3 linked regions of the Pigmentiphaga aceris genome follow. The protein of the gene in region 3 interacts with the protein of the main gene of each other region in a pairwise test. Links are inferred from orthologs where the notes say so. Each region holds a gene or a part of one and is shown on either strand. Other genes may lie near its edges.

Region 1 (3,102 bases), 1.0 Mb from region 3 along the record:
TCGATTTCGTCTTCCGACAGGGCCAGGCCCATCGACACGTTGGCTTTCAGCAGCGCGTCGCGGCCATCGGCCAACACGCCCACGGTCTGCATCGGCTTGCCAGCCAAGGTAGAGAACAGTGCCGAGCCATCAAACTGGGCGTCGACCACGGTTTCGGTCATGCGGTCGTGCAGCAGCGCGGCCACTTGGGCCAGTGCGGCGTCATCAAGCGACTTGGCACCCAGCAGGCCGCGCTTCGGCACCAGCGTGTATTCCACGCCGCGCTCGATGTGGCGGATTGCCGTCAGGCCACAGTTGTGGGCAATGTCGGTGGCCTTGCTGGCCCAGGGCGACAAGGTGCCAAGGCGCGGCACCACTTGCAGGGTGTATCCCTCGGGCTTGGCCGGGGCCGGATCGCCATAGACCAGCAGGCTGTCGAGTCGTTTGGACTCGTCCGCATCAAGGGCACGGTCGGCATGGACGAAGTGCACGTATCGCGCTGCTATATCGGCGATTGGAAGCTCTTTCGACACGCCCAGATCACGCAGGCTCGCCAACAGGCGATCCTTGCGAAAAGACGACAGGGCAAGCGGTCCGGACAAGCGCAGGATGTTGGTCACAGGAGAAGTCACTGGTGGTGGGGCACGGATAAGACAAGCTAAGCCCAGCATTTTACCTCGACCAGCGCCAGGGGGGCATTAGAATGGTCATCTGACTTTGCTCACGCGCCATGGCCGCCACATCTCACCCCCTGTTCGGTTCGACTGCACTGCGTGCGCTCGAACACGCCGCACAGTCTGCACTGCCCCCTCACACCCTGATGCCGCGTGCGGCGCAAGCAGCTTGTTTGCTGATCTTGCAACGCTGGCGCGGCCGCCCCGTCACCATTTTGTGTGGTCCTGGCAACAACGGCGGCGACGGTCTGGTGCTCGCAAGATTGCTGAATCAGGCAAGTGTGCCGGTACGCATCTGGGCGCTGAACGTGGATAAACGCCCTGCCGACGCCGAACGCGCCTGGCGTGATCTGCCCAGGGGTCTTCTGCAAAGCGGTGACCCAAAAGGCGACGCCAAGGGCGCAGTCATTGTCGACGCCTTGTTTGGCATCGGCCTGCACCGTGATCTGGATGCCGACACCCGCCGCTGGCTGGCCTGGGCAAATGAGCAGGAAGGTGCCGTGCGTGTTGCGCTCGACATCCCAACCGGCCTGGACGCAGACACAGGTGAAGCCCGCGAGGGTACTTTCATGGCCGATGTCACGCTGACCTTCCTGCGCGACAAGCCCGGCCTGCACACCCGCAGCGGCCAGGACCACGCGGGTGAAGTTGTGGTCGACATGCTTGGCACCGATGCGGTAACCGCCGCTCTGCCCTCGGATGATCAGTCCATCGGCACTGGCAACTTGATCCGCCGCGCCGACTGCAAAACCTTGTTCGTCAGCCGCAAGCATGACACCCACAAAGGCAGCTTCGGCACCCTGGCGGTGCTGGGCGGCGGCCACGGCATGACCGGCGCAGCGCTGCTGGCCAGCCGGGCGGCTTTGCACCTGGGTGCAGGCAAAGTGTTTGTCGGGCTGGCCGAAGCCAACCCCGCGCTCAGCTGCGACCTGCTGCAACCGGAATTGATGCTGCGCCCCGCCGCAAGCCTGCTAGGCAAAAAAGATGCAGGCATCGGCGTGTGGGTGGTTGGATGCGGCCTTGGTACTGATCAAGGGGCAGCCGACTGGCTGGCCGCTACCTTGCATGCCGCACGCGAAACCCCCACGGTGGTGGACGCAGACGCCTTGATTTTGATGGCTGCCAATCCCAAACGGGTGCCTGCCCGCAAGGCGGCCTGGGTATTGACGCCGCATCCGCGCGAAGCGGCGCAATTGCTTGGCTGCGACACGGCCGCCATTCAGGCCAACCGCGTCGCACAGGCCCGCCGCCTGGCGGCAAAGTACAGCGCCTGGGTGGTATTGAAAGGCGCTGGCACGGTGGTCAGTAGCCCGGACGGCCGCTGGTCGGTCAACGGCAGCGGCAACGCAGGCCTGGCCACCGCAGGCACGGGCGACGTATTGGCCGGCATGATCGGCGCACTGCTGGCCCAGGGATTGGACATGGACGACGCAGTGCGCGGTGGCGTGTGGTTGCACGGTGCCGCCGCACAAGACCTGTCCGCACGCGGCATTGGCCCCATCGGCCTGACTGCCGGCGAAGTCATTGCAGCCGCCCGCGACTTGCGCAATCGCCCGGAGAACGGCGTGACCTGACTTGCGTAATTTCCACCTGCCTGCATTTCGCCCGCTTGTCTTCGACGCTTTCTTTCTGCACTGCCTTAGCCCCGGCCACACCCCATGACGTACGCTCCGCAACACCGCCCCGCACTTGCCGTCGGGCTGATGACGCTTTCTCTCTGGGTGCTGTCCGTACTCGATGGCACCAGCAAATGGCTGGTCATGGCGGGCATGCCAGTCTTGCTGGTGGCCTGGATGCGATACACGGTGCACTTTGGTTTGGCTCTCACCATTGGTGTACGACAGCATGGTTGGGGAATCTTGCGCAGCAAGGTGCCGCGCCTGCAATTGCTGCGCTCTGCGCTGATGATCGGGTCCAGCCTGAGCGTCTATACCTTGCTGGGCTACGTCCCGCTGGCTGAGGCCACTGCACTGGGCTTCGTGGCACCGCTGATCATGCTGGCGCTTGCCCCCTGGCTGCTGGGCGAGTCACCGCAGATCTATCGTTGGGTAGGCACGGCCATCGCATTTGCCGGCATGTTGCTGGTCATTCGCCCAGGCGGCAGCCTGCCTCCGCTCGGTATTGCGCTGGGGCTGTTGAACGCGGTGCTGATTGCCTGTGTCCAGTTGATTACCAAACGCATGCACGTCGACAACCCGTTTACCACCATGATCTGGAGTTCGATGGGCGGCACGATTCTGGTCACCGCCATGCTGCCCATCGCATTCGCGCAACTGGCCGATGACTTCATGCCAACCACCATTCAGTGGCTGGCGCTGCTGTCCACCGGCGTCACCGGCCTGATCGGCCACTTGTTGCAGGTAAACGCCCTGCAACGCGGCCACGCCTCGGTGATTGCGCCTTTCATCTATCTGCAGATATTCAGCGCCACGTTCATTGGCTGGCTGAT
Region 2 (2,941 bases), 2.7 Mb from region 3 along the record:
AGATACCCTGCATGATCGCGTCGGCCATGCGGTTCTGATAGGCCGCATCGTTCAAGCGACGCTCTTCGTCAGGGTTGCTGATGAACGCGGTTTCAACCAGGATCGACGGAATATCTGGTGCTTTCAGCACCGCAAAGCCCGCTTGCTCAACCTGGGGCTTGTGCAGACGGTTGATGCCACCGATTTCTTCCAGCACCGCCCGGCCAAGCTTCAGCGAATCGTTGATCTGTGCCGTGGTCGACAGGTCCAGCAAAACCTTGGCGATCTGCTGGTCCTGTGAACCCAGGTTGACCCCACCGATCAAATCGGCAGCGTTTTCCTTGGCTGCCAGCCAGCGCGCTGCCGTACTGGTTGCACCGCCTTCAGACAGTGCGAACACCGACGACCCATTGGCCGAGGGCTTGACCCACGCATCGGCATGTACCGACACGAACAGATCCGCCTGCACCCGGCGTGCTTTCTGCACGCGCACATTCAGCGGCACGAAGTAATCGTCGTCCCGCGTCAGCATGGCGCGCATGTTGGGCTGGGCGTCGATCCGCGCTTTCAGGCGGCGCGCAATGCTCAGCACTACGTTCTTTTCGTGCGTGCCGGCGGCACCGCTGGCACCCGGGTCTTCGCCACCGTGGCCCGGATCGAGCGCAATGGTGATCATGCGTGTGACATCGGGGCGCGGCGGCATCACTGGACGGCCCGGCACCGCTGCGCGCGGCGTCGGCACGGCTGGCGGCGGGGCGGCATCAGCGATGGCGGGCGGGACTGGCGGCGGCGCGGCCACTGACGGGCCACGTGCAATGTTGTCCAGCACTTGCGACATCGGGTCGGACTGACGGTCGTTCAGCAAGGCCAGCAGGGGGTCTTGCTCGACCAGCGGATACAGATCGAGCACCAGCCGATGTTGGTACTCACCAACCGGCTTCAGTGTGAATACCTGGGGGCGTGCGCCTTGCTTCAGGTCCATCACCAGGCGAACAACGTGGGGGCGGTTCTGCGCAATTCGCAAAGACGCCACAAAGGGATCGTCAGCCTGCACCTTGGACACCAGTTCGCGCAGGGTAGGGCTGATCTCCAGTCCCTCGATATCGACCACCAGGCGATGCGGGTCGGTCAGCAGGAAATGTTCAGCCTTCAACTGGGCGTCGAGTTCCAGGGTGACCCGGGTGTACTCGGCAGCCGGCCACATGCGCACGGCCATGATGGTCGCGGCCGAGGCCTTGCTGGGAATCAGGGGAACGAGCAGGCTGGCGGCACTGGCAGTGAGCATGCGCCGTCGCGTCGGGTTTGCTGCGGTATGGCGCTGGGTTGCGCCGGTGCTCAGGGCTTCGCCGTGGGATCCAGCGACGGGGTCGACGGTGGGGAAATTGCGTGTAGCCATGCGTGCCCTTTAGCCGTACTTGCCTGCAGTGTGGCGAGACGCCCCGACCCGGCGTAGGCAAGGGTGAGATCCAGGTCTGGGGGAGGAAGCACCCCTGCCGCTCGCTCTGCCCATTCGATCAGCACCAGGGCATCGTCGCGCAGCGCATCCCGGAATCCGGCGTCCAACCACTCGCGAGGATCGGTAAAGCGATAAAAATCAAAGTGATAGCAGTATAAGTTCGAAACTTTATAAGGTTCAACCAGGGTGAAGGTCGGGCTCTTGATGCGCCCGGTAACCCCGCAAGCCCGCAATAACGCACGAACGAAGCTGGTTTTGCCTGCGCCAAGCTCGCCATGCAGGTGAATGCGTCCGCCGGCTTGAACCAGCGGTGCAAAGGCTTGCGCCAATGCTTCAGTTGAGGTTTCGTCAGCGAGTTCGAGAGAGTAAGTGCTCATTTCACGGGCGCAATGGCTGGTTACGCCGGAAGAAAGGGAAGACCCTATTGTAGAAAGCGAGCCGGACGCTGACGGATAAACGGCTTGCGCTTGGTTACGGAATTGCGTCCAGACCAGGACTTATCCAGGCCTGGACGTTGTATTCACGCCAAGCTGCGACGCTTTCGCCAGTACATCAGGCCCATCAACACACCCATTGCGAGCACGCTCAGGACTGCACTTGCGTAGAAAGTGCTGGCCGGACCCTGCCATTCCCACAGTGCACCGGCAAGCAGATTGCCAAGCAGCACCGAGACACCGGTTGCCAGGCTCAGTACGCCGAAGGCCGTGCCGCGCGAGGTGGCGGGGGCGGTGTCGGCAATCAGGGTGGCCAGAATCCCCTGTGAGAAGCCCATGTGTCCGCCCCACAAGGCCACGCCGATCAACAGGGTGACAACATCAGTGGCTTGTGCCATCACGATATTGGCGGCGACGAGCAAGACCAGGCTGATCACCAGCAGGCCCAATCTGCCAAAGCGGTCTGCAAGAATGCCTACGGGGTAGGCCAGGCCGCCATAGATCAGGTGCATGAACACCAGCACCAGCGGCACCCAGGCGAGCGTGAAGCCGGATTGTTCAGCCCGCAGCAACAGGAAGGCTTCGCTGAAACGCGCCAGGCTGACAAGTACAGAGATGGCGATTGCAACCCACACCGCAGCGTCCAGCTGCAAGGCGTCACGCCAGCGCAACCCGGCCTTTTTGCTGCGCGCGGCGGGTGGCGTTTCTGGCTCCTTGATACCAACGACCAACAGTGCAACCGCCAGGAAAGCGGGAATGGTTGCCACCCAGAACACGGTCTGAAAGTGATTGTGGGTGGCCAGCATCAAGCCGATGGCGACCAGTGGGCCGACAAAGCCACCTACGGTATCCAGCGATTTGCGCAGCCCGAAGCTGCGACCGCGCATATGTGGCGGTGTGACGTCTGCGATCAGCGCATCGCGCGGCGCGCCCCGGATGCCTTTACCCACCCGGTCCAGAAATTTTGCCCCCATGATCGTCATGGCCGAATCGGCCAGCGGGAAGAAGGGCTTGGACAAGGCACCCAGGCCGTAGCCCAGCACGACCAGGTGTTTGCGGTTGCCGATCCGGT
Region 3 (2,967 bases):
GACGCTGGGTGGTGGCGAGAAGCCCACGGCGGCAGACTATTCGGCCTTCCTGGACAGCATTCGCGGTCGTCCCGACCACGCGCTGTTGCAGACCATGTGTCTGCGGTCCATGCAACAGGCCATGTACAGCCCCGACAACGTCGGTCACTTCGGTTTGGCCTACCCGGCCTATGCGCACTTCACGTCGCCGATCCGTCGTTATCCCGACTTGCTGACGCACCGTGCGATCAAGGCCTTGCTGGTCGGCCGTCGCTATGTGCCCGAGCCTGTCGGCGATACGACGATCACGTCCAAGAACATGAAGGAACACGAACACGGCATCTGGGAACGCCTGGGTCTGCAGTGCTCGTCCAACGAGCGTCGCGCCGACGATGCATCGCGTGACGTGGAAGCGTGGTTGAAGTGCTGGTTCGTGCGCGAGCGCGTGGGCGAGACCTTCACGGGTACCGTCACTGGCGTGGCTACCTTTGGTGTGTTCATCACCCTTGACGAGCTGTATGTCGAAGGCCTGGTGCATGTGTCCGAGCTTGGCACCGACTACTTCCAGTTCAACGATTCGCTGCATGAATTGCGCGGCGAGCGTACCGGCATCCGTTATCGCCTGACCGACAAGGTTCAGGTGCAGGTTGCCCGGGTCGATCTGGAAGCGCGCCGCATCGAGTTCAAGCTGGTGCAAGGGGTCAGCTACGACGGTCTGCGCAAGCAAGCCCAGCGTGAAAGCGAACCCGAGCATCGCGTGCGCAAGGCGGCAGGTGCAAAGCCGGATCGTGGGCAGCTGGGTTATGGCGGCGAAGCGCGCAGCGCCAAGACTGGCAAGCGTGCTGCTGCATCCAAGCGCTCGGCGCGCAAAAACCGTTAAGCCAAGTGGCGGCTTGTGCAATCGCGCCGTGCTGTCAGACAGCGTGGTGCGATGCACGACCGGCATGTCTTTGTCGTAAAGATCCGCCGCTGACATCAGCGGCGGTTTCATTTGTGCAAGCGCGCTCGCGGGCGCATTGCGCAAGCAAACAAGCAATTGCGGTTTAATGTCGGATTCCCGACCCGCACTGAAAAAAGGACTTCCTATGGCTGCCAGCCAGGTACTCGCCGGTTTCCACGCCGTGGCCGCGCGTCTTCGCCACGCGCCGGCATCGATCAAAGATATTTACGTTGAAGCCTCCCGGCGCGATCGCCGCATGCTGACCCTGATCGAGCAGGCTGAACAAGCTGGCCGTCGCGTGCATCCGGTCGAAACCATGCGCCTGGACGGTATCGCGCGTGGCCAGCGTCACCAAGGCGTCGTGGCCCTTGCCGAGCAAGTCGAACTCGCCGTCGATCTGGACGAGATGCTCGATGACGCGACCGATGTGCCGTTCCTGCTGATCCTCGACAGCATCACCGATCCGCATAATCTGGGCGCGTGCCTGCGTACCGCCGATGCCGCTGGCGTGAACGCCGTGGTCGCTCCGCGTGACCGCGCCGTCGGCCTGAATGCCACGGTGCAACGTGTCTCGTGCGGCGCTGCCGACTCGATCGCCTACATCACGGTCACCAATCTGGCACGCACGCTGCGCGCGCTGAAAGAGCGTGACATCTGGGTCGTCGGTACTGACGACCAGGCAGAAAAGACCGTGCACGACATCGACTGCACCCGCCCCATCGCTTGGGTCATGGGTGCCGAAGGCGAGGGCATGCGTCGCCTGACCCGCGAAACCTGCGACGAGCTGGTTCGCATCCCGATGCTGGGTTCGGTGGAAAGCCTGAACGTCAGCGTGGCATCTGCCGTCTGCCTGTACGAAACCGTGCGCCAGCGCACTGCCAAGAAGGCTTGATGCGATGATTTTCGGCAGCGACAACATGCTGGGCGCATCCCAGCAGGTGCTGGATGCAATCGTGCGCGCCAATGCCGGCCTGGCGGCCTCTTATGGTGCGGACGACTGGTGCGCGCAGGCCACTGCACGCATCGCCGAGCTGTTCGAGTGCCCGGTGGAAGTGTTCTATGTGTCCACCGGCACCGTTGCCAATTCGCTGGCGCTGTCGGCGCTGGTACCGCCCTGGGGCTCGGTGCTGTGCCACCACCAGGCGCACATCGTCAACGATGAATCGAGCGCGCCTGAATTGTTCAGTGGCGGTGCCCGGCTGGTACCGATTGTCGATGCCAGCGGCAAGCTGGGGCCGGCTGCCTTGTCGCAAGCCTTGGCGACAGCACCGCATCCGCCACACAACGTGGTGCCTCGTGCGCTCAGTCTGACCCAGGCCACGGAATGCGGACTGGTCTACACGCCTGCCGAGATTTCGGCGTTGACCAAACTGGCGCATGAAAACGATTTGTACGTTCACATGGATGGCGCGCGTTTTGCCAACGCCGTCGCATCGCTGGGTTGTTCCCCTGCGGATGTGACCTGGCGCGCTGGTGTCGATGTGCTGTGTCTGGGGGCGTCGAAGAATGGCGCGCTGATGGCCGAGGCAATCGTTTTCTTCGATACCGCACTGGCCGAAGATTTCGCCTTCCGCGTCAAGCGGGCAGGGCAGATGGCCGCCAAGGGCCGCTTGTTCGGTGCGCAGTTCTGTGGCTGGCTGGAAAACGGCCATTGGCTGGACCTGGCACGCCACGCCAATCACATGGCGCGTGACCTGTCTGCGGCACTGAACCATGTGCCGGGCGTAGGTACCGTATGGCCGGTCGATGCCAACGAAGTATTCGTGGTCATGCCGCATGCACTCGCCACGCGCCTGCGTGTCGATGGCGCGGTGTTCTACGACTGGCATCCTTCGGCATTGCCAGCAGGCAAGACCTTGGTTGCCGGTGAGGTGTTCGTGCGACTGGTCTGCGGCTTCGGTACCCAACCCGAACAGATCGCAGCGCTGATTGAAGCGGCGTCAAAGCACGGGGTTTGAGCCTGGTGTGCGGTTGATGGGTGCGGTTGATGTGTTCGGTTGATACGTTCAGGCGGGATCGTTTGCCAGGGCGCTTCCGTTCAACGGGGT

Evidence for each region.
Region 1: the proteins of rlmB (region 3) and FXN63_RS14030 interact in binary tests that used the Escherichia coli proteins (3 or more experiments, as listed by UniProt). The link is inferred for Pigmentiphaga aceris from one-to-one orthologs.
Region 2: the proteins of rlmB (region 3) and tsaE interact in binary tests that used the Escherichia coli proteins (3 or more experiments, as listed by UniProt). The link is inferred for Pigmentiphaga aceris from one-to-one orthologs.

The regions. Positions count from the first base shown.
Region 1 is NZ_CP043046.1:3,229,239-3,232,340, forward strand. Bases 22-2,968 are described here. They hold FXN63_RS14030 (NAD(P)H-hydrate dehydratase), read left to right. Parts: upstream 22-709; coding sequence 710-2,227; downstream 2,228-2,968. Other genes in these bases: purL (phosphoribosylformylglycinamidine synthase), read right to left, coding at 22-599; FXN63_RS14035 (DMT family transporter), read left to right, coding at 2,312-2,968. In the rest of the region: more of purL, read right to left, coding at 1-21; more of FXN63_RS14035, read left to right, coding at 2,969-3,102. UniProt on the Escherichia coli protein: Bifunctional enzyme that catalyzes the epimerization of the S- and R-forms of NAD(P)HX and the dehydration of the S-form of NAD(P)HX at the expense of ADP, which is converted to AMP.
Region 2 is NZ_CP043046.1:4,872,838-4,875,778, reverse strand. The notes cover bases 64-2,849. They hold tsaE (tRNA (adenosine(37)-N6)-threonylcarbamoyltransferase complex ATPase subunit type 1 TsaE), read right to left. Parts: upstream 1,813-2,849; coding sequence 1,315-1,812; downstream 64-1,314. Other genes in these bases: FXN63_RS21045 (MFS transporter), read right to left, coding at 1,956-2,849; FXN63_RS21055 (N-acetylmuramoyl-L-alanine amidase), read right to left, coding at 64-1,264. Outside these bases: more of FXN63_RS21055, read right to left, coding at 1-63; more of FXN63_RS21045, read right to left, coding at 2,850-2,941. UniProt on the Escherichia coli protein: Required for the formation of a threonylcarbamoyl group on adenosine at position 37 (t(6)A37) in tRNAs that read codons beginning with adenine.
Region 3 is NZ_CP043046.1:2,182,647-2,185,613, forward strand. The notes cover bases 126-2,937. They hold rlmB (23S rRNA (guanosine(2251)-2'-O)-methyltransferase RlmB), read left to right. Parts: upstream 126-1,064; coding sequence 1,065-1,811; downstream 1,812-2,937. Other genes in these bases: rnr (ribonuclease R), read left to right, coding at 126-859; FXN63_RS09265 (threonine aldolase family protein), read left to right, coding at 1,816-2,877. Outside these bases: more of rnr, read left to right, coding at 1-125. UniProt on the Escherichia coli protein: Specifically methylates the ribose of guanosine 2251 in 23S rRNA.